Regions from separate parts of the Rhizobium sp. UGM030330-04 genome, predicted to be linked through region 3. Evidence: predicted binding sites of a transcription regulator. Region 3 holds the regulator's gene; each other region holds the start of a gene.
The links. The regulator PhoB, encoded in region 3, activates phosphate uptake and scavenging genes when phosphate is short. The targets are predictions, from matches to a motif close to TGTCATNNANCTGTCAT.

Region 1 (7,218 bases), on a different contig from region 3:
ACGGCGGACATGCGGGAGAAGGCGCATCTCCTGCACCGCTATGGCGGCTCGCCGATCGGCAACAGCCGCGTCAAGCTCACCAACGCCGCCGATTGCGCCAAGCGTGGCCTCGTCAAGGAAGGCGACAATCCGCTGCGCGTCGCCGCCGAACGGCTGGCCGCAGATGGCATCACCATTCTCCACACCATCGGCGGTGACGACACCAACACGACGGCCGCCGACCTCGCCGCCTATCTCGGTGCCAACGGTTACGACCTTACCGTCGTCGGCCTGCCGAAGACGGTGGACAATGACGTTGTACCGATCAAGCAGTCGCTTGGCGCCTGGACGGCTGCCGAAGTCGGCGCCTCCTTCTTCGATAATGTCAGCAACGAACAGAGTGCGGCGCCGAAGACCTTCGTCATCCACGAAGTCATGGGCCGCCATTGCGGCTGGCTGACGGCCGCCACCGCCCGCGCCTATATCCAGAAGACCAGCGGCAATGAATATGTCGAAGGTCTGATGATGAACACGCAGATGAAGAACATCGACGGCATCTATCTGCCGGAAATGGCCTTCGACATCGAAGCGGAAGCCGAGCGTCTGAAAGAGATCATGGACAGGAACGGCTATGTCACCCTGTTCGTGTCGGAAGGTGCGGGCCTCGATTCCATCGTCGCGGAACGCGAAGCGTCCGGCGAAGCCGTCAAGCGCGATGCCTTCGGCCATGTGAAGATCGACACCATCAATGTCGGTGGCTGGTTCCAGAAGCAGTTCGCGAGCCTCATCGGCGCCGAACGCTCCATGGTGCAGAAATCAGGCTATTTCGCCCGTTCCGCCGCCGCCAACGGCGAGGACCTGCGCCTCATCCAGGGCATGGTCGATCTCGCCGTCGAAAGCGCCCTCAACAAGGTTTCCGGCGTTACCGGCCATGACGAAGACCAGAAAGGCAAATTGCGGACCATCGAGTTTCCGCGTATCAAGGGTGGAAAGCATTTCGACCTCTCTGCAAAATGGTTTACCGAAGTGATGGAACACGTCGGTCAGCCGTTCACAGCGGCCTGATTTTACGATAGTCTAAAATAAGACGGCGACAGGGAGGGCAAGGAGGAAGAGAATGTCTGGACAGGCCTGGCTGATTTTTTGTGCAGCATGTGCCGTTGTGTTCGCACTTCCCTCTCCCCTTGTATTCTCTGTTGCCTCCTATGCCGCCATTCGCGGCAGGAAGACGATTTTCGCCTCTGTCAGCGGCGGCGCCCTCGGTATCGTCACGACCATGACGATTTCAGCCATTCCGGTGGCCGGCCTCACCTATCTGCCGCAAGCCTTCGTTGAAATCGTGCAATGGGCCGGTATTGGCTGGCTTATGCTGTTTTTCCTGTGGACCTTCGCCACGCCCGCCGCCCAGGCAGCCAATGCCGACAACGACAATCTGCCCGGCAAATCATGGATCGGCATTTTCAGCGATTGTTACGCCATCGCCGCGCTGCGCCCGCGCTATTTCGCATTCTTTCTGGCGCTGCTGCCGCAATTCGTTTCCACCTCCGGCAACGCCGTTGAAGCGTTCGCCATGGCGCAGGCAGCAACCCTGCTTCTGGCGCTTGCCATGCTGACGGCGCAGGCGCTGTTTGCCGCCTCGACGCTGGCGCTGGTGCGCCGCATGTCGGGCGAGAAAAAAATCAGGCCGAAATACCGTACCCACTTCATTTCCGGCCGTGCCGTCAGCGCCGGATACAGGCGCATTGCAGCCTGAAAAACCGGGAGATTACTCCCGGCTTGCCGCTTTCCTTACAATAGGTTAATGAAGGCTCGACGGGACACTGCCTGCTTCGCTCGACGCGGGGGTATCGAAAGACAGGCATAACGAAGGCGGCAACATGCGAAATTCGGGCAAATTCCGCGGAAGAAGGACACTTCTTCTGTCTTCCACCGTGGGCCTGGCACTGGCATTGGCCGGATGCACCAGCGTCGAATATACCGCGAAGGAAGGGCCTGACGGCCCGAAGATCGCCACGGTTCACCCCGCCACTTCCGGCCAGCCGGCCGCACAGTCGGCAACGGCAGAGACCCCGGCCGGCATCGCTCCGGCAACGCAGACCGCCGAAGCCTCTTCTCACCCTGCGGAACTTCCGACTGCCGTCGCCGTCAAGGGCGGCCGCGTCGCACTGCCGCCGGCATCCGAAATCGCCGCTGCGGCCGCCATCTCTGCCCAGATGCAACCGCAACAGAACGAGATGGCGCAGGCCACCGTGATGACGTCTGCGCCGACCACGGCCGCGGCTCTCGCACCGACAGGCGCCGCTCCGGCCGCAGCCGCAATCGAAACGGCTGACATGGCGGCAAAGTCCGCACCCCACAATGCCGCCGCAGACCTGCCGCAGGTGGTTGCCGTCAAGGGCAGCTTCCCGCCCGCGCCGCCACCGCCCGGTTCACCCTCCATCGGCACCGAACTGACGGCGGAGCGGAAGGTCGTTCCGCTGCCGAAGCCGGATAGCGCGGTTCTGGCCTATGCCGCCGGCCCCACCAATGCCGCCCTTGCCGCCATCCGGCAGAACGAAACGATGACGGCGCCGCTCAGATCGGCGCCAGCCGGACGCGAGAAGCTGAGCGGGCTGATTTCCAAATACGCCACCATGTATGACGTGCCGGAAGATCTGGTACACCGCGTGGTGCAGCGTGAAAGCATGTATAATCCCGGCGCCTATAATGGCGGCCATTTCGGCCTGATGCAGATCAAGCACGCCACGGCCCGCTCCATGGGCTTCGACGGCCCGGCGTCTGGCCTGTTCGATGCCGAAACCAACCTGAAATATGCCGTCAAATACCTGCGCGGCGCATGGCTTGTCGCCGATAACAACCGCGACAACGCGGTCCGCCTTTATGCGCGCGGTTATTATTACGACGCCAAGCGCAAGGGCATGCTGCACGTCCTGCGCAAATAATGGTTTCAGGCTGTTCCGGGAATGCCGTTCAAATAGGAACGGTCTGCCGGAACGCCCGCCCATAAGCCTCGAAAACAACACCTCCGCCGCCCTCGGGCCTGCCCCGGGAACCTGCCATTGCAACGGGCTTTGATTCTTCGGCTCAAAACCGGGGATGGCTTGCATGACGGACCTTGGCCATCAACCCGGGGCACCGTCCGCTTTCCCATCGTCTTTTCGATTCCTGCCTCAGCCCACAGGCCCTGTCATCAAACTGTAGCGTCACGGCTGTAGAGGCCTCTCAATCGACTGAGAGGTGAACATATGACGAGTGCGGCACCCAAGACCGGCTTCAGCAAAAACACGAAACTGAAGTCCGCATTGCTCCAGCACAAGGCACTCTCGAAAAGCGGCCTTTCCGAACGGTTCTTCGGAGTTCTTTTTTCCGGTCTCGTCTACCCTCAAATCTGGGAAGACCCGGAAATCGACATGGAAGCGATGGAGCTTGGCGAAGGTCACCGCATCGTCACCATCGGCTCCGGCGGCTGCAACATGCTGGCCTATCTCTCCCGCAACCCTGCCAGCATCGATGTCGTGGATTTGAACCCGCATCACATCGCCCTCAACAAGCTGAAGCTCGCCGCCTTCCGCCACCTTCCCGCCCATCAGGATGTCGTGCGCCACTTCGGCCGCGCCAATACCCGCAGCAACAGCCATGGCTATGACCGTTTCATCGCCGACCACCTCGACGATACGACCAAGGCCTATTGGTCGAAGCGCACGCTGACCGGCCGCCGCCGCATTTCTGTGTTTGACCGGAATATCTATCGCACCGGTCTGCTCGGCCGTTTCATCGGCGCCGGCCACCTCATGGCCCGCCTGCACGGCGTGAAGCTCACCGAAATGGCCAACAGCCGTACACTGGACGAACAGCGCCAGTTCTTCGACAGCAAGGTCGCACCGCTGTTCGACAAGCCGGTGGTGCGCTGGCTGACGAAGCGCAAAAGCTCGCTGTTCGGCCTCGGCATTCCGCCCCGCCAATATGACGAGCTCGCAAGCCTTTCCGCAAATGGCACGGTTGCCGCCGTGCTCAAGGAGCGGCTGGAAAAGCTTGCCTGCAACTTTCCGCTCAGCGACAATTATTTCGCCTGGCAGGCCTTCGCACGCCGTTATCCCGAGCCGCATGAGGGTGCCCTGCCCGCCTATCTCAAGCCGGAATATTACGAAACGATCCGCAACAACACCGCCCGCGTCGCCGTGCATCATGCCACCTATACCGAGCTTCTTTCCAAGAAACCGGCAAGCGCCGTCGACCGCTATATCCTGCTCGACGCGCAGGACTGGATGACGGACGCGCAGCTCAACGAATTATGGTCGCAGATCAGCCGCACCGCCGCAGCCGGCGCGCGCGTCATCTTCCGCACCGCCGCCGAAAAAAGCGTCATCGAAGGCCGGCTCTCCACCGACATCCGCAACCAGTGGGTCTACCTCGAAGAGCGCTCGAAAGAGCTGAACGCCATGGACCGCTCGGCCATCTATGGCGGCTTCCATATCTATCAAAGGGCTATGGCATGAAAACCATCGGCGAGAATGTGGGCCTTGCAGACAGCGCGCATGCGGGCCTGATGGACCGCATGTATCGCCATCAGCGGCATATCTACGATATCACCCGCAAATATTACCTGCTCGGCCGCGACAGGACCATTTCCAGTCTCGACGTGCCGAAGGGCGGCACGCTGCTGGAAGTCGGCTGCGGCACCGGCCGCAACCTGCTGCTGGCCAGCCGCAAATTTCCCCAGGCCAGACTGTTCGGCCTTGATATTTCCGCCGAAATGCTGCTGACCGCATCCGAGAATTTTGCCGGCAAGGCAGAGCGTCCGCTTTTGCGCGTGGCCGACGCCACCGCCTTCCGTGCCGCCGAATTCGGTCAGCCCGACGGTTTCGACCGTGTCATGATCCCCTATGCGCTGTCCATGATACCGGACTGGGAAAAAGCGATCGAACAGGCGCTCACGGCCCTGAAACCCGGCGGCTCCCTGCATATCGTCGATTTCGGCCAGCAGGAGCAATTGCCGAAGTGGTTCCGCACTCTTCTGCAGGCATGGCTCACCCGTTTTCACGTCACGCCCCGCGCCAATCTTCGTTACGTTCTGGCCAATATGGCCGGTCGTTTCGATGGCAATCTGGAATTCGAGGAGATCGCCCGCGGTTATGCGTGGCGGGCCGTCATCACGCTTCCCGTGCCCCAGGAGCAACCGAAAATCAGCCGCATCCTGGCCGACGCCTGATTCTCGAAGGGATTTCAGCACCTCAGCCCGCGCAGCGGCAGCGGCGGGCTTTGGGGCGTTTCCTGCGGCGCTGATCGGCCATTGCCGCCACAAAAACGCAAATCGCTTCAAATCCAGTGGCTTGCAGGGCGCAAAAAGGCGCGGTGCCTCTTGCCATAACCGCTTGTTTACCATGTTATGGGTAAATCGGGAGATGCGGCGCGCCATTTTTGCGGCCGTGGGATGGACAACACTTTCTTCAGGGTTCCAATGCGGCTGCGTTTATCGGCACTTTTGTCGGCTTTGCTGTTGATCGGCGGCTGCACATCCACGAGTTATGACCTGCTTGAAACCGCATCCGTTTCCAAGCCGAAATTTTCCGATACCGATCCGCAGGATTTCGGCATGAACAACCCGCACCGTCATGAGGTGCATGGCATCGACGTATCCAAATGGAATGGCGATGTCGACTGGCCGACCGTGCGCAAGTCTGGCGTCTCCTTCGTCTTCATCAAGGCGACGGAGGGATCGGATCGCATCGACCCGAAATTCGGTGACCATTGGCGCAGCGCCGCAGCGGCGAATATCCTGCACGCGCCCTATCATTTCTATTATTTCTGCTCGACCGCCGACGCGCAGGCCGACTGGTTCATCCGCAACGTGCCGAAGGACGCCGTCACCCTGCCGCCGGTTCTCGACGTGGAATGGAACCCGGCCTCGCCCACCTGCAAGACGCGCCCGGCGCCCGGCATCGTTCGCGCCGAGATGCAGCGTTTCCTCGACCGTATCGAGGCGCATTATGGCAAACGCCCGATCATCTATACCTCGGTCGATTTCCACCGCGACAATCTCGTCGGCCAGTTCAAGGACTATCATTTCTGGGTGCGCTCCGTCGCCGCGCATCCGACCAAGATCTATGAAGACCGGCAATGGGCCTTCTGGCAATATACGGCAACCGGCGTCGTGCCCGGCGTGAACGGTCCGACCGATATCAATGTCTTTGCCGGCAGCGAGAAAAACTGGCGTAAATGGGTCGCTTCCGCCAAATAAACACGGCCAAGAAGCAACACATTCAAAAAAACCGCGTTCTCACCTGTCGCCAGACCGCGAGACCCGTTTTTTTGTCGCAAACATATGGGTAAAGCGGGCCTACAACCCATTGAGGAAATTCCCATGTCCACCTTCCGGTCGCGCAGCATCGTTTTTGCCGCCGCTTTGTCGCTTCTTTCCACCGGCTCCGCCTTCGCCACGCCACCCGTGGCCTCGCCTGACGATCCCAAGCAGGTTGCCTGCGGCGGTGATCTCGGCGCCTTCCTTGAAGGCGTAAAGGCCGACGCGCTCGCCAAAGGCATTCCGGCCGATGCGATCCAGAAGGCGCTTGCCGGCGCGCAGGTCGACCCGAAGGTGCTCTCGCGTGACCGCGCGCAGGGTGTGTTCCGCCAGACCTTCCTGGAGTTCTCCCAGCGTACCGTCAGCCAGGCTCGCCTCGATATCGGCCGCAGGAAGCTGCAGGAACTCTCCTCCACCTTCGCCCGCGCCGAAAGTGAATACGGTGTACCGGCCGGCGTCATCGCCGCCTTCTGGGCCATGGAAACCGATTTCGGCGCCGTTCAGGGCGATTTCAACACCCGCAACGCGCTGGTGACCCTCTCGCATGATTGCCGTCGCCCGGAACTTTTCCGTCCGCAGCTGCTGGCGCTGATCGAAATGGTCCAGCACGGCGACCTCGATCCCGCCACCAATACCGGCGCATGGGCGGGCGAAATCGGTCAGGTGCAGATGCTGCCCAAGGACATCATCGCCTTCGGCGTTGATGGAGACGGCGACGGGCATATCAACGTCAAGAGCAGCGCCCCGGATGCCATTCTGACGGCGGCCAAATTCATCCAGCATCTCGGCTTCAAGAAGGGCGAACCCTGGATTCAGGAAGTCTCCCTGCCGGAAAACCTGCCCTGGGAAAAATCCGGCCTCGGCGGTCCGCTGACCGCCGGTGAATGGTTTGCGCTGGGCGTAACCCCGCGTGACGGCAACAGGAACTTCGCCTCCCTGCC
Region 2 (7,218 bases), on a different contig from region 3:
CAATTATGGCCCCCTATCCAGACACTATCCGCCTGAGAACAGGCGACATGACCGCTCGGCGAGCGGCCACAGAGAAAGCTTTGCCTGGAAGGATTGATTATGTGGGTAAAGAAAACCATCAAAACCGGCATCGTGCTTGCGGGCTGCGTTGTCGTCGTCACCGCTCTCGACACGGCGCGCGGCAGCGTCGATGCCAATGAGCGCCTCAAGGGCATTGTCGAAGCCGCCACCATGAGCCCGGCCGGCATTCCGTTCGAACTGGCGGCCTCGGAAACGGCGAGAATCGCCGCACGCCGGATGGCGGAAAAGCTCAGCATCAGCGGCGAGCTTCAGCCCGTCAGCCGCGTTGTGATCCGCGCCCGCGAGGCTGGAAAGATCCTCGACATGAACGTCCGGGACGGACAGGCGGTAAAGGCGGGCGATGTGCTGGTGCGCTTTGAAACCGACGATCTGCAATCGGCGCTGCTGCAACGGCAAAGCGACCGGGATGCGGCCGAGGCCGAGTTGACGCTGGCGATGCAGGCCCTGACGAGGACGGAACAGCTTGCCGCCAAGAACATTGCATCGGCCGAACAGCTGGACAAGGCGAAAAGCGATGTGGTGGTGAAAACGGCAAGGGTTCAGAGCCTTTCGGCACAGGCCGATATCGCCCGCCTCGCCCTGCGCAATGCGGAAATCCGCGCGCCTTTCAGCGGCACCGTCACGCGCCGCCTGGCCGAGGCCGGCGCACGCGTCGGCGCCGACGGCGAGCTTCTGACGCTGGTCGATACAAGCGTTCTGGAGGCGAAGGTCCTCGTCGCCACCCGCGACATTCCGCGTGTTGCGCTGGGCCAGACAGCGGAACTGGAGATCGACGGCATCAGCGGCCAGACCGTCCCGAGCACCGTCGAGCGGATCAGCCCGGTTGCCGAAGATGGCACGCGTTTCGTCGCCGTCTACCTGCGGCTTGTCAATCACGACGGGCGGCTGTGGGGCGGGATGTTTGCCAGCGGGTCGATCCTCGTGCGCGAAAAAAACGATGCGCTCGTGGTCCCCGCCATAGCACTGCGCAAGGATGAAACCGGTTATCACGTTCTGAAAGTCCTGGATGGCCATCTCCGCCGCCAGACGGTGGCGCTGGGATCACGCTGGAACGACGGCAGCCTGATCGAGGTCGCCGCCGGGCTTAAGGATGGCGAAACAATCCTGACCGCTCCGCTTCCGGAATTGCAGCCCGACATGGCCGTGACCATAGACAGGGCAGGCTGAGATGTTCCTGACCCGCATATCCGTTTCCCATCCCGTCTTCGCCACCATGATGATGGTGGCGCTTCTTGTCATGGGCATGTTTTCGCTGCAGCGTCTGGGGCTTGATCAATATCCCAATGTCGACGTGCCCGTCGTGGTGGTGGTCACCACCTATCCCGGCGCGACGCCGGAGACCGTGGAAACCGAAGTGACACGCCCGGTCGAGGATGCGCTGAACGCCATCGGCGGACTGGATGAGATCACCTCGACCTCCTACGAAGGGCGCTCGGTGGTCGTCGTGAAGTTCAAGCTCGAGGTCCAGGCTGCGGCCGCAGCGCAGGAGGTGCGCGACAAGGTCGCCGCAATCGAGACGAATTTGCCGGAAGAGGCCAAGAAACCGGCCGTCTCCCGCTTCGACCCCGCGGCTGAACCGATCCTGTCGCTGGCAATCAGTTCACCGTCGCTGGATGTGCCGGCGCTCACCGCCCTTGCCGATCAGAAGGTGGTGCGCCAGCTGACCACGGTTGCGGGTGTCGGACAGGCAACCCTGGTCGGCGGCCGCAAGCGGCAGATCGACGTTGCGATAGACGAGACGCGCATGCGCGCGCTCGGGGTGGGCATCAACGAGGTGGTGAACGCGCTGCGCACCGGCAATGGCGACAGCCCGGCCGGCAGCATCGTCGATACCGTATCCGAACGAACCATCCAGGTTCAGGGCCGCATCAGGGAGCCGCAGGCGCTGCTGGACATGGTGGTGGCGAGGCGAGGAGGTGTGGCAATCCCGCTTCGTGACGTCGCCACGGTTTCCGAAGGCGCAGCCGATGCCGAAAACCGCGCGCTTTATAATGGCCGCACAGCCCTTGCGATCGACATCGTCAAGGTTCAGGACGCCAATACCGTGCAGGTGGTCACGGATGTGAGGAACCGCCTCGATGAACTCAATGCCGAGCTTGCCCCGCACAATGTGCAATTGCGCATTGTCACGGATACCTCCACGCCCATCCGCGAATCCGTCGATCAGGTGCAGATGACATTGATCGAAGGGGCGGCGCTCGCCATCGCCATCGTCTTCCTGTTCCTGAACTCCTGGCGCAGCACCGTCATCACCGGGCTGACACTGCCAATCGCGATCATCGGCACACTCGTCGTCATCGATTTTCTCGGTTTCACCCTCAATACCCTCAGCCTCCTGGCTCTCACCCTCTCCATCGGCATTCTGGTGGATGACGCGATCGTCGTTAGGGAAAACATCACCCGGCATCTGCATATGGGCAAATCCCATATCCGCGCCGCACTCGACGGCACCAACGAAATCGGGCTCGCGGTGGTCGCGACCACCGCCACCATCGTCGCGGTCTTCCTGCCGGTCGCTTTCATGGACGGCATTGTCGGCCGGTTCTTCTACGAGTTCGGCGTGACGGTCTCAGCGGCGGTACTGATCTCCCTCTTCGTTGCCTTCACCCTTGACCCGATGCTTTCGAGCGTCTGGTACGATCCGGATACACATCCGGACACAAAACGCGGCCCGGTCGGGCGGCTGGTCGCCCGTTTCGATCGCGGCTTCGAATGGCTGGCCGAGCGGTATCGACGTCTGATCGGCTGGACATTGCGCCACCGCCTCGCCACCCTGCTCACCACATCAGGCATCTTCATCGGCAGCCTGTTCATGGTGCCGCTGGTCGGCGTGGAATTCGTGCCTGATACCGATGAGGGCCGTTTCCAGGTCACCGTCACGGCGCCGGCGGGCTCTTCCCTGGACTACACGACGGCGAAGGTGCGACAGGTCGAAAACGCACTGAGGGAGTTTCCCGAGGTCGAGACGCTTTATTCCACCATCAACACCGGCGGGGCGGCGGGCAAACAGCGCGGCGCGGTACTGGTCGGGCTGGTGCCGCTGGCAGCGCGCACGCAAACACCCGCCACGCTGGCCGAACCGGTCCGCAAGCGCCTTTCGGCCATACCGGGCATAGAGGTCGCGATCCTTCAGAACGGTCTTGGCGGCGGCGAAAGCCCGGTGCAGATCAGCATCCTCGGCGACGACCGCGCCGTTCTCGAAAAAATCGCCGCCGGTCTGGTGGACGACATGAAAAAAATCCCCGGCCTCGTGGATGTGAATTCCAGCGCCCGCAACGTCACATCGGTGCTTTCCGTGCGCCTGAAACGTCAGGCGGCGAGCGATCTCGGCATATCCCGCTCCGATCTCGCCACCGCACTCTCTCCCCTCATCGGCGGCGAGGATGTGTCGACATGGACGGATACGGACGGCAACAGCCACGATATCGTGGTGCGCCTGCCCGGCGAACGGCGTTCCGACGCCACAAGACTGGGCGAGCTGATGATCGCAACCGGCCGCAACGCATCGAATGGCGCACCTGAGATGGTGCATCTCGATCAGGTCGCGGAGATCGGCACCGTGCCGGCGCCCGCCGAGATCCGCCGCATCGACAATCGCCGCGAAGTGCTGGTTTCGGCCAATATTGCCGGCCGCTCGCTCGGCGAAGTGATGGAGACCGTGCGAAACCTGACGGCCGCCCGCGACCTGCCCGACGGTTACCGCATCCGCTTCGGCGGCGAGGCCGAGACCATGCAGGAGACCATCGGCCACATGGTCAAGGCGCTCATCATGGCGGTTATCTTCATCTATATCGTGCTTGCCTCGCAATTCGGCAGCTTCCTGCAGCCGCTCGCCATCATGGCCTCGCTGCCGCTCTCGCTGGCCGGCGTCCTTCTGGGCCTGATGGTGGCCGGCAGCACGATCAACATGTTCTCGCTGATCGGCTTCATCATGCTGATGGGCCTCGTGACCAAGAACGGCATATTGCTGGTGGATTTCGCCAACCGCGAGAGGAAGCGCGGGCTTTCCCTCAACGAGGCTCTGGCGAACGCCGGCGTCATCCGCTTCCGGCCGATCATCATGACGACGCTTGCGATGATCTTCGGCATGATCCCGCTCGGGCTCGCAATCGGCGGCGGCGGCGCTCAGCGCGCGCCAATGGCGCATGCGGTGGTCGGCGGCCTCATCAGCTCCACCCTCCTCACCCTGATCGTCGTGCCGACCATCCTCTCCTATATCGACAGCATCGTCAGGCGTTTTGCCCACCTGATGCCGAAAGCGCCTGACGATGCGGAGAAAGCGGAGCACCCGGCCCACCCCGGTGAGGTGCAAGCCGGGTGAAGACACCCGCGTTTTGCATGGAATCCGGCCTTTGACGGAAGAAGCGGCAAGGCTTTTCCCGTCAAAGGTGGCGAAGGCTGTCACCGAAGCAGAAGGATGGTGACCGGCCCGGCCAGAAGCACGGCGAAAACGATAATGGGATGAATGTAACGGGCAAGAAGCCGCAGGGCGGCACGACATAAACGCATAATACACCTGACGAAACGCATCCGGTGAAACTGGGCATGTCGTATTGCCCCGGCATTACAGCGTCAGGTCCGGGCGCCGCTCACGGGAACAGGGCAGCCCGTTACGCCCCCTCGCCCGTCCGGCCTTTCCTTTTGCCCCTGGGCCTGAAATCGACCAGCAGCGATTTCAGTTCGATATCGCGGACCCGCCTTGCCGCCTCATCCGGACGCACCCATTCCAGCAGGCGCTCACCACGCTCCTTGAAACTCGTTTCCGCGCCCGTCACCTCGATCTGGAACACATCGACGACGCAGGGAACGACATCGCCATTGTCGAGCATCTTCAGATAGGTATAGCGGCCAACCGCTTCCTTTCTTACCCGGCCGCGCACGCCGGCCTCCTCCCACGCCTCGATCGCCGCCGCCTCATGCGGTTTCTTGCGCTTCATCGGCCAGCCGCGCGGAATGATCCAGCGCCTGCTGGTGCGCGAGGTGACAAGCAGGATTTCAACATCGTCCCCGTTGCCACCATAGCGAAAACACAAGGCGGCATATTGCTGCCGGAAAGCGCCGGTGAACAGCTTTTCGGGAACGGCAGCGAGTTGCTGAAGTAATGTCAGGGCGCGCGCCGGACGGGCTTTCCGGCTTTTTTTGGAGGATTTCATATCCGTTGATAGTGCTGATTTTCCGGGTTGCATCAATGCCCCGCCTGCATTTATGACAGTTTTATGACAATTACCCCCCACAACATAAATAGCGCCATTGAGGGCCAATTCGCATGATGAGCATTTTCCGCAAGCTGATGCCGCGCGAGGACCGTTTTTTCGACCTGTTTAGCCAACATTCGGAAACGGTCGTTAAAGCGGCTGCAGCTCTGGACCACCTCTTGAGCGGCATCGACGTCGAGAGAAACTGCGACCTTATCGTTTCCCTCGAAGACCAGGCGGACGGCATTACCCGCGACGTGCTGCTTGCGGTGCGACGCAGTTTCATAACGCCCTTCGACCGTGGCGATATCAAGGACCTCATCCAGTCCATGGATGACGCCATCGACATGATGCACAAGACGGTAAAGACCATCCGCCTCTTCGAACAGAGCGAATTCGACCCGTTGATGAAAGAGATGGGTCACGAGATCGTGCGTGCGGCAAACCTGATTGCCGAAGCCATTCCGCTTCTCGAAAAGGTGGGCACCAACGCGCAGCGCCTGTCGGCGATTGCCGAAGAGGTCACCCGCGTCGAAGGCCGCTCCGACGATCTGCACGATCAGGGACTGAAGGACCTTTTCCGCCGCCACGGTGCGGCCGGTGACGCCATGGCCTATATGATCGGCAGCGAGATCTACGGCGAACTCGAAAAGGTCGTCGACCGATTCGAGGATGTGGCCAACGAAATCAGCGGCATCGTTATCGAGAACGTCTGATGGATGTCGCGCTTGCCCTGCCGCTGCTTGTCGGCCTCATCGCCATCGCGCTGTTCTTCGATTTCCTGAACGGTCTCCACGACGCCGCAAATTCCATCGCCACCATCGTGTCCACCCGTGTGCTGCGCCCGCAATATGCGGTTGCCTGGGCGGCCTTCTTCAACTTCATCGCCTTCCTGTTCTTCGGCCTGCATGTGGCGGAAACGCTCGGCACCGGCATCATCGATCCGGCCATCGTGTCGCCGCAGGTCATCTTCGCGGCGCTGATGGGTGCGATCGTCTGGAACATCGTCACCTGGATTTTCGGCATTCCCTCAAGCTCGTCGCACGCGCTGATCGGCGGCCTCGTCGGCGCCGGACTGGCGAGAGTGGGCTTCGATTCCATCGTCTGGTCGGGCCTGCTGAAAACTGTCGGGGCAATCTTCATGTCACCGGCAATCGGCTTCTTCCTTGCCCTGCTTCTGGTACTCGCCGTATCCTGGCTGTTCGTGCGGCAGACACCCTTTGCGGTGGACCGCACCTTCCGCGTCATGCAGTTCATCTCCGCTTCGCTTTATTCGCTCGGGCATGGCGGCAACGACGCGCAGAAGACCATGGGCATCATCGCCGTGCTGCTGTTCAGCCAGGGGCATCTGGGCGAGAGCTTCTACGTGCCTTTCTGGGTGGTGATTTCCTGCCAGTCGGCCATGGCGCTCGGCACGCTGTTCGGCGGCTGGCGCATCGTGCATACCATGGGCTCCAAGATCACCCGGCTGAACCCGATGCAGGGCTTCTGCGCCGAAACCGGCGGCGCGCTGACATTGTTCGGCGCGACATGGCTCGGAATTCCGGTCTCCACCACCCACACGATCACCGGCGCCATCGTCGGCGTGGGGGCTGCCCGCCGCGTCTCCGCGGTGCGCTGGGGGCTTGCGGGCAACATCGTCATCGCCTGGATCGTGACCATGCCGGCGGCGGCGCTGATCTCCGCCGCCGTTTACGGACTGACATCGCTGTTCGGCTGACAGGTTTCCTCCACCCGAACGCCGTTCCCCTGTATCGCGTCAAACGGAATATTTCTTGCGCGTGGTGGTGCCCGCCGCCTCGGCAGGCGCCACATCCGGCTTGCCGAAGAGGTAACCCTGCGCCTGCGCGCATCCTTCATCGACAACCATGCGATATTGCGCATCGGTTTCGATCCCCTCCGCCGTCACCGGCAGGTCGAGGCTCCGGCCAAGACCGATCAC
Region 3 (7,218 bases):
AGCGAAGCCAGGCCCTGGCGGAAGACCAGCGCGACATCCCGGACCTTTTCCAGAAAGCCCTCGGAGAGAACGACGTCCAGCACGGCGTTGCCAACCGCCATGGCGAGCGGATTGCCGCCATAGGTGGTGCCATGCACACCGGCCGTCATGCCGGAAGCGGCCTCCGCCGTCGCCAGACACGCACCGAGCGGAAAACCGCCGCCGATACCCTTGGCAACCGCCATGATATCGGGCGCGACGCCCGTCTGTTCATAAGCAAACAGCTTGCCCGTGCGGCCAACGCCCGTCTGGACCTCATCGAAGATCAGCAGCAGACCGTGCTCGTCGCACAATCCGCGCAGGAGTTGCAGGAATTCCTTGCTGGGCGCGCGAATGCCGCCCTCGCCCTGAATGGGCTCGATCAAAAGCGCCGCCGTCTCGTCCGTGATGGCCGCCTTCAGCGCGTCGACATCGGCGAAGGGAACCTGATCGAAACCTTCAACCTTGGGGCCGAAACCTTCCAGATATTTCTGCTGGCCGCCGGCAGCGATGGTCGCCAGCGTGCGGCCATGGAAGGCGCCTTCGAAGGTGACGATACGGAATTTTTCCGGATGGCCCTTTGAATAATGATAACGGCGCGCGGTCTTGATGGCACATTCCAGCGCTTCCGCACCGGAATTGGTGAAGAAGACCTTGTCCGCGAACGTTGCTTCCGTCAGCCGCCTAGCGAGCTTTTCCTGCCCCGGCACTTCATAGAGGTTCGAAACATGCCAGACCTTCTCGGCCTGCGTCTTGATCGCCTCCACGAGATGCGGATGGGCGTGGCCCAGCGAGTTGACCGCGACGCCTGCCGCAAAATCCAGATATCGCTCGCCGCTTTCCGTGAACAGCCAGACGCCTTCGCCGCGCTCGAAACGCAGGGGGGCTCTTGCAAATGTATCGAACAATGGCGCGGCGGCTTCGGCCATGGCTGTATCACTCCTTGCGCGGATGCGCTGTCAGACGGTTGTCAATAGGCTTCGAGGGTTATCCCTCGCCTGAAAATCAAAAATGCCGCCTTGCGGCGGCAGGGGCACTATTGTCACTTCGCTTGCCGATGTCAACAAAAGTCCGCGTTTCCCGGGCTTCTCAAGCATTAGTATGTGGCCGCAGCCGAGCCCCAAGGTGTTGCCTTTCAGACTCAACTCGCCAGCAAGTTGGGGAAAACCGGAAAATCGATTCCAGATGATTCCCGCGACTCTTGCCACGGAGTCGGGCTGGCACTAGGTTAATCGCTAATTACTAGACTGCATTGCGGCGGAACTAGTCACCTAAAATCCGGCGGAAACCACGCTCGCGGCATGTCTCGCGAGACGGAGAGGGATTCTGTCGAAATATACGCGACAAGCGGAGAAGCGGCATGAACTGGACAGACGAGCGGGTCGAGAAACTCAAGAAATTGTGGGCCGAAGGACTGAGCGCCAGCCAGATAGCAGCACAGCTGGGCGGCGTCAGCCGCAACGCCGTGATCGGCAAGGTGCATCGCCTCAACCTGCCGGGACGCGTCAAGGCTGGCGGCCCGGTCACGTCGGCGCGCTCCGCGCCTAAGCGCACCGCCGCCCCTGCCCCGCGCGCAACGAATTTCGCGGCTCGCGTCAGCGCGGCACCGGCACGGGCTCTGAACCGCTCGAACGCGGCAACGGCTCTCCATGAGGAGATCGACATCGAGACCGCTGAAGTTCTCGATTACGCTCCCTCCAGAAACGTCGTTACGCCGATTTCCCGCCGCCTGACGCTGACGGAACTGACGGAGCGCACCTGCAAATGGCCGGTTGGCGATCCGCTGAAGGATGATTTCCATTTCTGCGGTTGTGAAGCGCTGGAATCTTCGCCCTATTGCAAGTTCCATGCGAAACTCGCCTACCAGCCGGTGAGCGAGCGCCGCAAGGCTTGAGTGTTGCGGCACGCATTCAGCACTCAAAAACTACGGGCCTTCGGGCCCGTTTTTTTATGGCAAAGGCAGGCCCGTTCCGGGGAGCGATGCACCAATGGAGTACCGGCCCTTTCCTCCATCGCCGTCAGACATCGCGCCACAATCCGGATATCAACCGGTCGTCGATCGTGCGCTCCGAAGATTGAGATGCCGCTTTCGAGAAAAGTCCAAAATCGAAAGGCCCGACACCGCAATGGTATCGGGCCTTTCAATTTTGGGCGAATGTATCCTGACCGAGGCCTTCAGTTCGGCTGCGGTCAGGCTTCCATGGAATATCCGGCACCGCGCACGGTGCGGATGACATCCTGCATATGCGAAAAATTGAGTGCCTTGCGCAGACGGCCGACATGCACGTCGACAGTGCGTTCATCGACATAGATATCGTGACCCCAGACGCCATCCAGCAGTTGCGAGCGGGAAAACACTCGGCCCGGAGAGGTCATCAGGAATTCCAGCAGGCGGAATTCCGTCGGGCCGAGGCGCACTTCGCGGCTTTTGCGATGAACGCGATGGGTTTCGCGATCCAGCTCAATATCGCCGCATTTCAGCACCGATGAGAGAACCTCGGGGCGAGCCCGACGCAGCATCGCCTTGACGCGGGCCATGAGCTCCGGCGTCGAGAACGGCTTCACGACATAATCGTCCGCACCGGTGGCAAGACCGCGAACGCGCTCGCTTTCTTCACCGCGCGCCGTCAGCATGATGATGGGCAGCCGCTCGGTTTCCGGCCGCATTCTCAGCCGCCGGCACAGTTCGATGCCGGAAACCCCGGGCAGCATCCAATCCAGGATGAGCAGATCAGGAATACGTTCCTGCAGCCGGATTTCCGCTTCGTCTCCACGGGGTATCGTGTCGACGTCGTATCCCTCAGCCTCGAGATTGTAACGAAGCAGGACGCTCAGCGCTTCCTCGTCTTCCACAACTGCAATCTTGGGCACCATATACTAACTCCACAAGCTTCTGCTTGTCTGTTACTCGGTCACCGAACCGAGCGTGTTGGAACTGTCGTCCTTCGGACGCTCTCCCTCCGGCTGACTGCCGGTGGTCATGTAATAAATCGTCTCGGCGATATTGGTGGCATGGTCGCCGATACGCTCGATGTTCTTGGCGCAGAACAGGAGATGCGTGCAGGTGGTGATGTTGCGCGGATCTTCCATCATGTAGGTCAGAAGCTCGCGGAAGAGCGACGTATACATGGCGTCGATTTCTTCATCACGCTCGCGAATGGCATTGGCCTTCTCGGCGGAACGTGTCGAATAGACGTCGAGCACTTCCTTGAGCTGCACCAGCGCCAGTTCGGACAGGTGTTCGATGCCGCGAGCAAGCTTGCGCGGCACGCCGGTGCCGGCAACCGCGATCACCCGCTTGGCGGTGTTCTTGCCGAGGTCGCCAACACGCTCGAGATCACCGGCGATACGCAGGGTGCCGATGATTTCGCGAAGATCGGCCGCAACGGGCTGTCTTCTGGCGATGGTGACGATGGCCTTGTCGCCGATCTCACGCTCGGAATGGTCGAGGATCGTGTCATCGGAAATGACTTTCTGCGCCAGGGCAGCATCGGAATTGACGAGCGCGCGCACCGCATCTGCGCACATCTGCTCGGCCAGACCGCCCATTTCGGCGATGCGGCGGGTCAGGAACTTCAATTCCTCGTCATAGGCGGACAGAATATGCGAATGGGTCGTTGTCTGTGTCACGGTCTGATCCTCCGGCTTGGCCTTCATGCACGTGCACACCAGCGGGCACGGCAGAGGCACCAGTCTTGTTCGGTTTCGATAAAGCGCCGGCCGGAAATCAGCCGAAGCGGCCCATGATGTAGTCCTGCGTGCGCTGGTCATCCGGATTGGTGAACATCTTGTCCGTTTCGTTTTCCTCGACAAGATGACCAAGGTGGAACATGGCTGTGCGCTGGGAAACACGCGCTGCCTGCTGCATGGAGTGCGTGACGATGACAATCGTATAGTTGGCGCGCAGTTCGTGGATGAGCTCCTCGACCTTGGCGGTCGCGATCGGATCGAGCGCCGAGCAGGGCTCGTCCATCAGGATCACTTCCGGGCTGACGGCAACCGCGCGTGCGATGCAAAGGCGCTGCTGCTGGCCACCGGAAAGGCCGGTGCCGGACTCCTGGAGACGATCCTTGACCTCGTTCCACAGGCCGGCCTTCTGCAGGCTGTGTTCGACGATCTGATCCATATCCGCCTTGTTGCGGGCCAGACCATGGATGCGCGGGCCGTAGGAGATGTTCTCGTAAATCGACTTCGGAAACGGGTTCGGCTTCTGGAACACCATGCCGACGCGCGCGCGCAGCTCAACCACATCGATCGCCTGGTCGTAGATATCGTCGGTGTCGAGCGTGATCTTGCCAGTGACCCGGCAGCCATCGATCGTGTCGTTCATGCGATTGAGCGTCCGAAGGAATGTGGACTTGCCGCAACCGGACGGGCCGATCAGCGCGGTCACCGTGTTTTCGCGGACGTTGAGGTTCACGTCGTAAAGCGCACGCTTCTCGCCGTAATAAACCGAAACATCCTTGCCGATCATCTTGTATGAAACTTCATTCATTTTCTTGTCCAGCGCCTTTTCAACTGCTGCTTCCGACAACATGTTCATTGCTCAATCTCCCTCTACCAGCGCCGTTCAAAGCGGCGACGCAACAGGATTGCGCCAACATTCATGACGATGAGGAACAAAAGCAGGATGATGATAGCGCCAGATGTTCTTTCGACAAAGGCGCGTTCCGCTTCGTTCGCCCACATGTAAATCTGCACCGGCAGTGCCGTGGACGGATCCATCGGCGTTGTCGGGTAATTCGCAACGAATGCCACCATGCCGATCAAGAGCAGCGGCGCCGTTTCGCCCAGCGCGTGGGCGAGGCCGATGATGGTGCCGGTCAGAATGCCGGGCATGGCGAGCGGCAGGACGTGGTGGAAGATCGTCTGCATCTTTGAAGCGCCAAGGCCGAGCGCCGCCGCACGGATCGACGGCGGCACGGCTTTTAATGCCGCGCGCGTGGCGATGATGATCGTCGGCAGGGTCATCAGCGTCAGGACAAGGCCGCCGACCAGCGAGGCCGAACGGGGAAAGCCCATGAAGTTGATGAAGACGGAGAGGCCAAGCAGACCGTAAACGATGGAGGGAACAGCCGCGAGATTGTTGATGTTCACCTCGATGAGGTCCGTCAGACGGTTCTTCGGCGCGAACTCCTCGAGATAGATCGAGGCTGCGACACCGATCGGCAGCGACAACACCAGCACGATCAGCATCATGTAAAAGGAGCCGATCAGCGCCACGCCCACACCCGCCGCTTCCGGACGGCTCGAAGCGCCGTTGACGAAGATGCCGGTGTTGAAGTGCTTGCCGAGCTGGCCGCTTTCGGCGAGCTGGTTCATCCAGCCGAGCTGCTGGTTCGAGATACGGCGATTGGCTTCATCCGCCGTCAGGTCGACCTGGCCCTTGAAGGCGCTGTCGACGTCGCCCGACGCCAGAAGCGTGACGGTGCGCGTTGTGCCAATGACGGCGGGATCGGCGACGACGATGTCGCGAAGCTGCGTGCGCACGCTGTCCGAGATCAGGAGGTTGACGGCACGAAGACCGGCACGATCCGTCGGCGCAACACCAAGAACCTTGGCGACCGCATCACGGGCAATGACGGGATAATTCGCCGTCATCAGCTTCGCCGGGTTGGTGGCGCGCTCATTTTTCGGATCGATGATCTGTTCTGAGAACTCGACCGGAACGGTGATCATCGTCTGCTGGAAGGCGGTGTAACCCTTGGAGACCACCGAGAAAAGCAGCAGGAAGAGAAAGATGAGACCGAAGGAAATCGCTGCCATTCCGTAAGCACGGAAGCGACGTTCGGCGGCATAGCGGCGCTTGATGCCGATATCACGGCGGGTGGCCTTGTTGACGGCGGCGCCGGCTGCGGGAGAAACGATGTCGGTCATTCATATTGCTCCCGGTATTTGCGCACGATGTAAAGCGCGTAGATATTCAGGCAAAGCGTGATGGCGAAAAGCGTGATGCCGAGCGCGAAGGCAACCAGCGTCTGCGGCGAGGTGAATTCAAGGTCGCCGGTCAGCTGGCTGACGATCTTGACCGTCACCGTGGTCATCGGTTCGAACGGATTGAGCTGCAGGCGGGCTGCAACACCGGCGGCGAGAACCACGATCATGGTTTCGCCGATCGCACGCGATGCCGTCATCAGAACCGCGCCGACGATGCCGGGAAGAGCGGCGGGAACGATGACCTTCTTGATGGTTTCAGACCGCGTGGCGCCAAGGCCGAGCGAACCGTCGCGCAGCGAACGCGGCACGGCGGTGATGATATCGTCCGACAGCGACGAGACATAGGGGATCAGCATGATACCCATGACGAAGCCGGCGGTGATGACGCTCTGTGCCTGGATGAAATTGGCGTAGTTGCCCGTCGTGAGACCGCTGATCTGCGTGGAAATGTCTCTGAGGAAAGGCCCGACCGTCGTCAGCGCGAAGAAGCCGTAGACAATCGTGGGAATGCCCGCGAGCACCTCGAGCAACGGCTTCGCCACCGAGCGCAGCCGCGGCGAGGCGTATTCCGACATGTAGATCGCCGAAAACAGGCCGACCGGCACGGCAACCAGCATGGCGACGAAACCGATATAGAGCGTGCCGGCGAGAAGCGGGATCAGACCGAACTGGCCGGACGAGTCCGTTGCACCAGCCGCCGCAAAACGCGGATCCCACACCGTTCCAAAGAAGAACTGGTGCGCCGGAACCATGGTGAAGAACTGGATGGCTTCCGTCAGCATCGACAGGACGATACCGATCGTCGTCAGGATCGCGATGGACGAGGCGACGAGCAGCGAAGCGAGAATAACCCTCTCGACCTTGTTGCGCGCCCGGAAGCGCGGAGCAATCGAACGCAGCGCATAGGCGGCGCCTCCAAGCGCAGTCACCAGAACGATGGCGATCATGGCGATGCGGCTGGTGGAGGTCATGGCGTTCAGCGTATGGGCGGCATCGACCATGAAACGCTCAGGGTCGCCGGCGATCGCCACGCCCTTGGATGCCAGAAGCGGCCTTACCGCAGCCGTATCCGCATCGGCCTGTGCGGTTTCCTCCGCCGTCAGCCGCTGCAGGCCGCGGGCGATGGAGGTCACCATGCCATAGGTCAGGCTCTGCTGGGCTTCAGGCAGGGCGCGCACGTCTTCAGGAAAATTGCCGCGTACCGCCGAGGTGACGATCAGCGGGCTGACAATGAGCCAGGCACCGAGAATGAACGCCGCGGGC

Region 1: N434_RS20990 (BtaA family protein) is a predicted target of PhoB. The motif match lies at 3,165-3,181, and genes of this name have one in related genera.
Region 2: N434_RS17140 (DUF47 domain-containing protein) is a predicted target of PhoB. The motif match lies at 5,287-5,303, and genes of this name have one in related genera.

The regions. Positions count from the first base shown of each region.
Region 1 is NZ_QKML01000015.1:43,337-50,554, reverse strand. Features, by position in the region: gene N434_RS21005 (pyrophosphate--fructose-6-phosphate 1-phosphotransferase) at 1-1,044, shown strand, start outside; gene N434_RS21000 (LysE family translocator) at 1,097-1,732, shown strand; gene N434_RS20995 (lytic transglycosylase domain-containing protein) at 1,857-2,921, shown strand; gene N434_RS20990 (BtaA family protein) at 3,225-4,475, shown strand; gene N434_RS20985 (class I SAM-dependent methyltransferase) at 4,472-5,188, shown strand; gene N434_RS20980 (glycoside hydrolase family 25 protein) at 5,438-6,217, shown strand; gene N434_RS20975 (lytic murein transglycosylase) at 6,341-7,218, shown strand, end outside.
Region 2 is NZ_QKML01000011.1:28,264-35,481, reverse strand. Features, by position in the region: gene N434_RS17155 (efflux RND transporter periplasmic adaptor subunit) at 100-1,248, shown strand; gene N434_RS17150 (efflux RND transporter permease subunit) at 1,250-4,402, shown strand; gene N434_RS17145 (NUDIX hydrolase) at 4,692-5,234, opposite strand; gene N434_RS17140 (DUF47 domain-containing protein) at 5,348-5,992, shown strand; gene N434_RS17135 (inorganic phosphate transporter) at 5,992-6,996, shown strand; gene N434_RS17130 (bifunctional diguanylate cyclase/phosphodiesterase) at 7,036-7,218, opposite strand, start outside.
Region 3 is NZ_QKML01000001.1:223,017-230,234, forward strand. Features, by position in the region: gene N434_RS01110 (aspartate aminotransferase family protein) at 1-947, opposite strand, end outside; gene N434_RS01120 (GcrA family cell cycle regulator) at 1,379-1,912, shown strand; gene phoB (phosphate regulon transcriptional regulator PhoB) at 2,209-2,892, opposite strand; gene phoU (phosphate signaling complex protein PhoU) at 2,923-3,648, opposite strand; gene pstB (phosphate ABC transporter ATP-binding protein PstB) at 3,746-4,561, opposite strand; gene pstA (phosphate ABC transporter permease PstA) at 4,576-5,895, opposite strand; gene pstC (phosphate ABC transporter permease subunit PstC) at 5,892-7,218, opposite strand, start outside.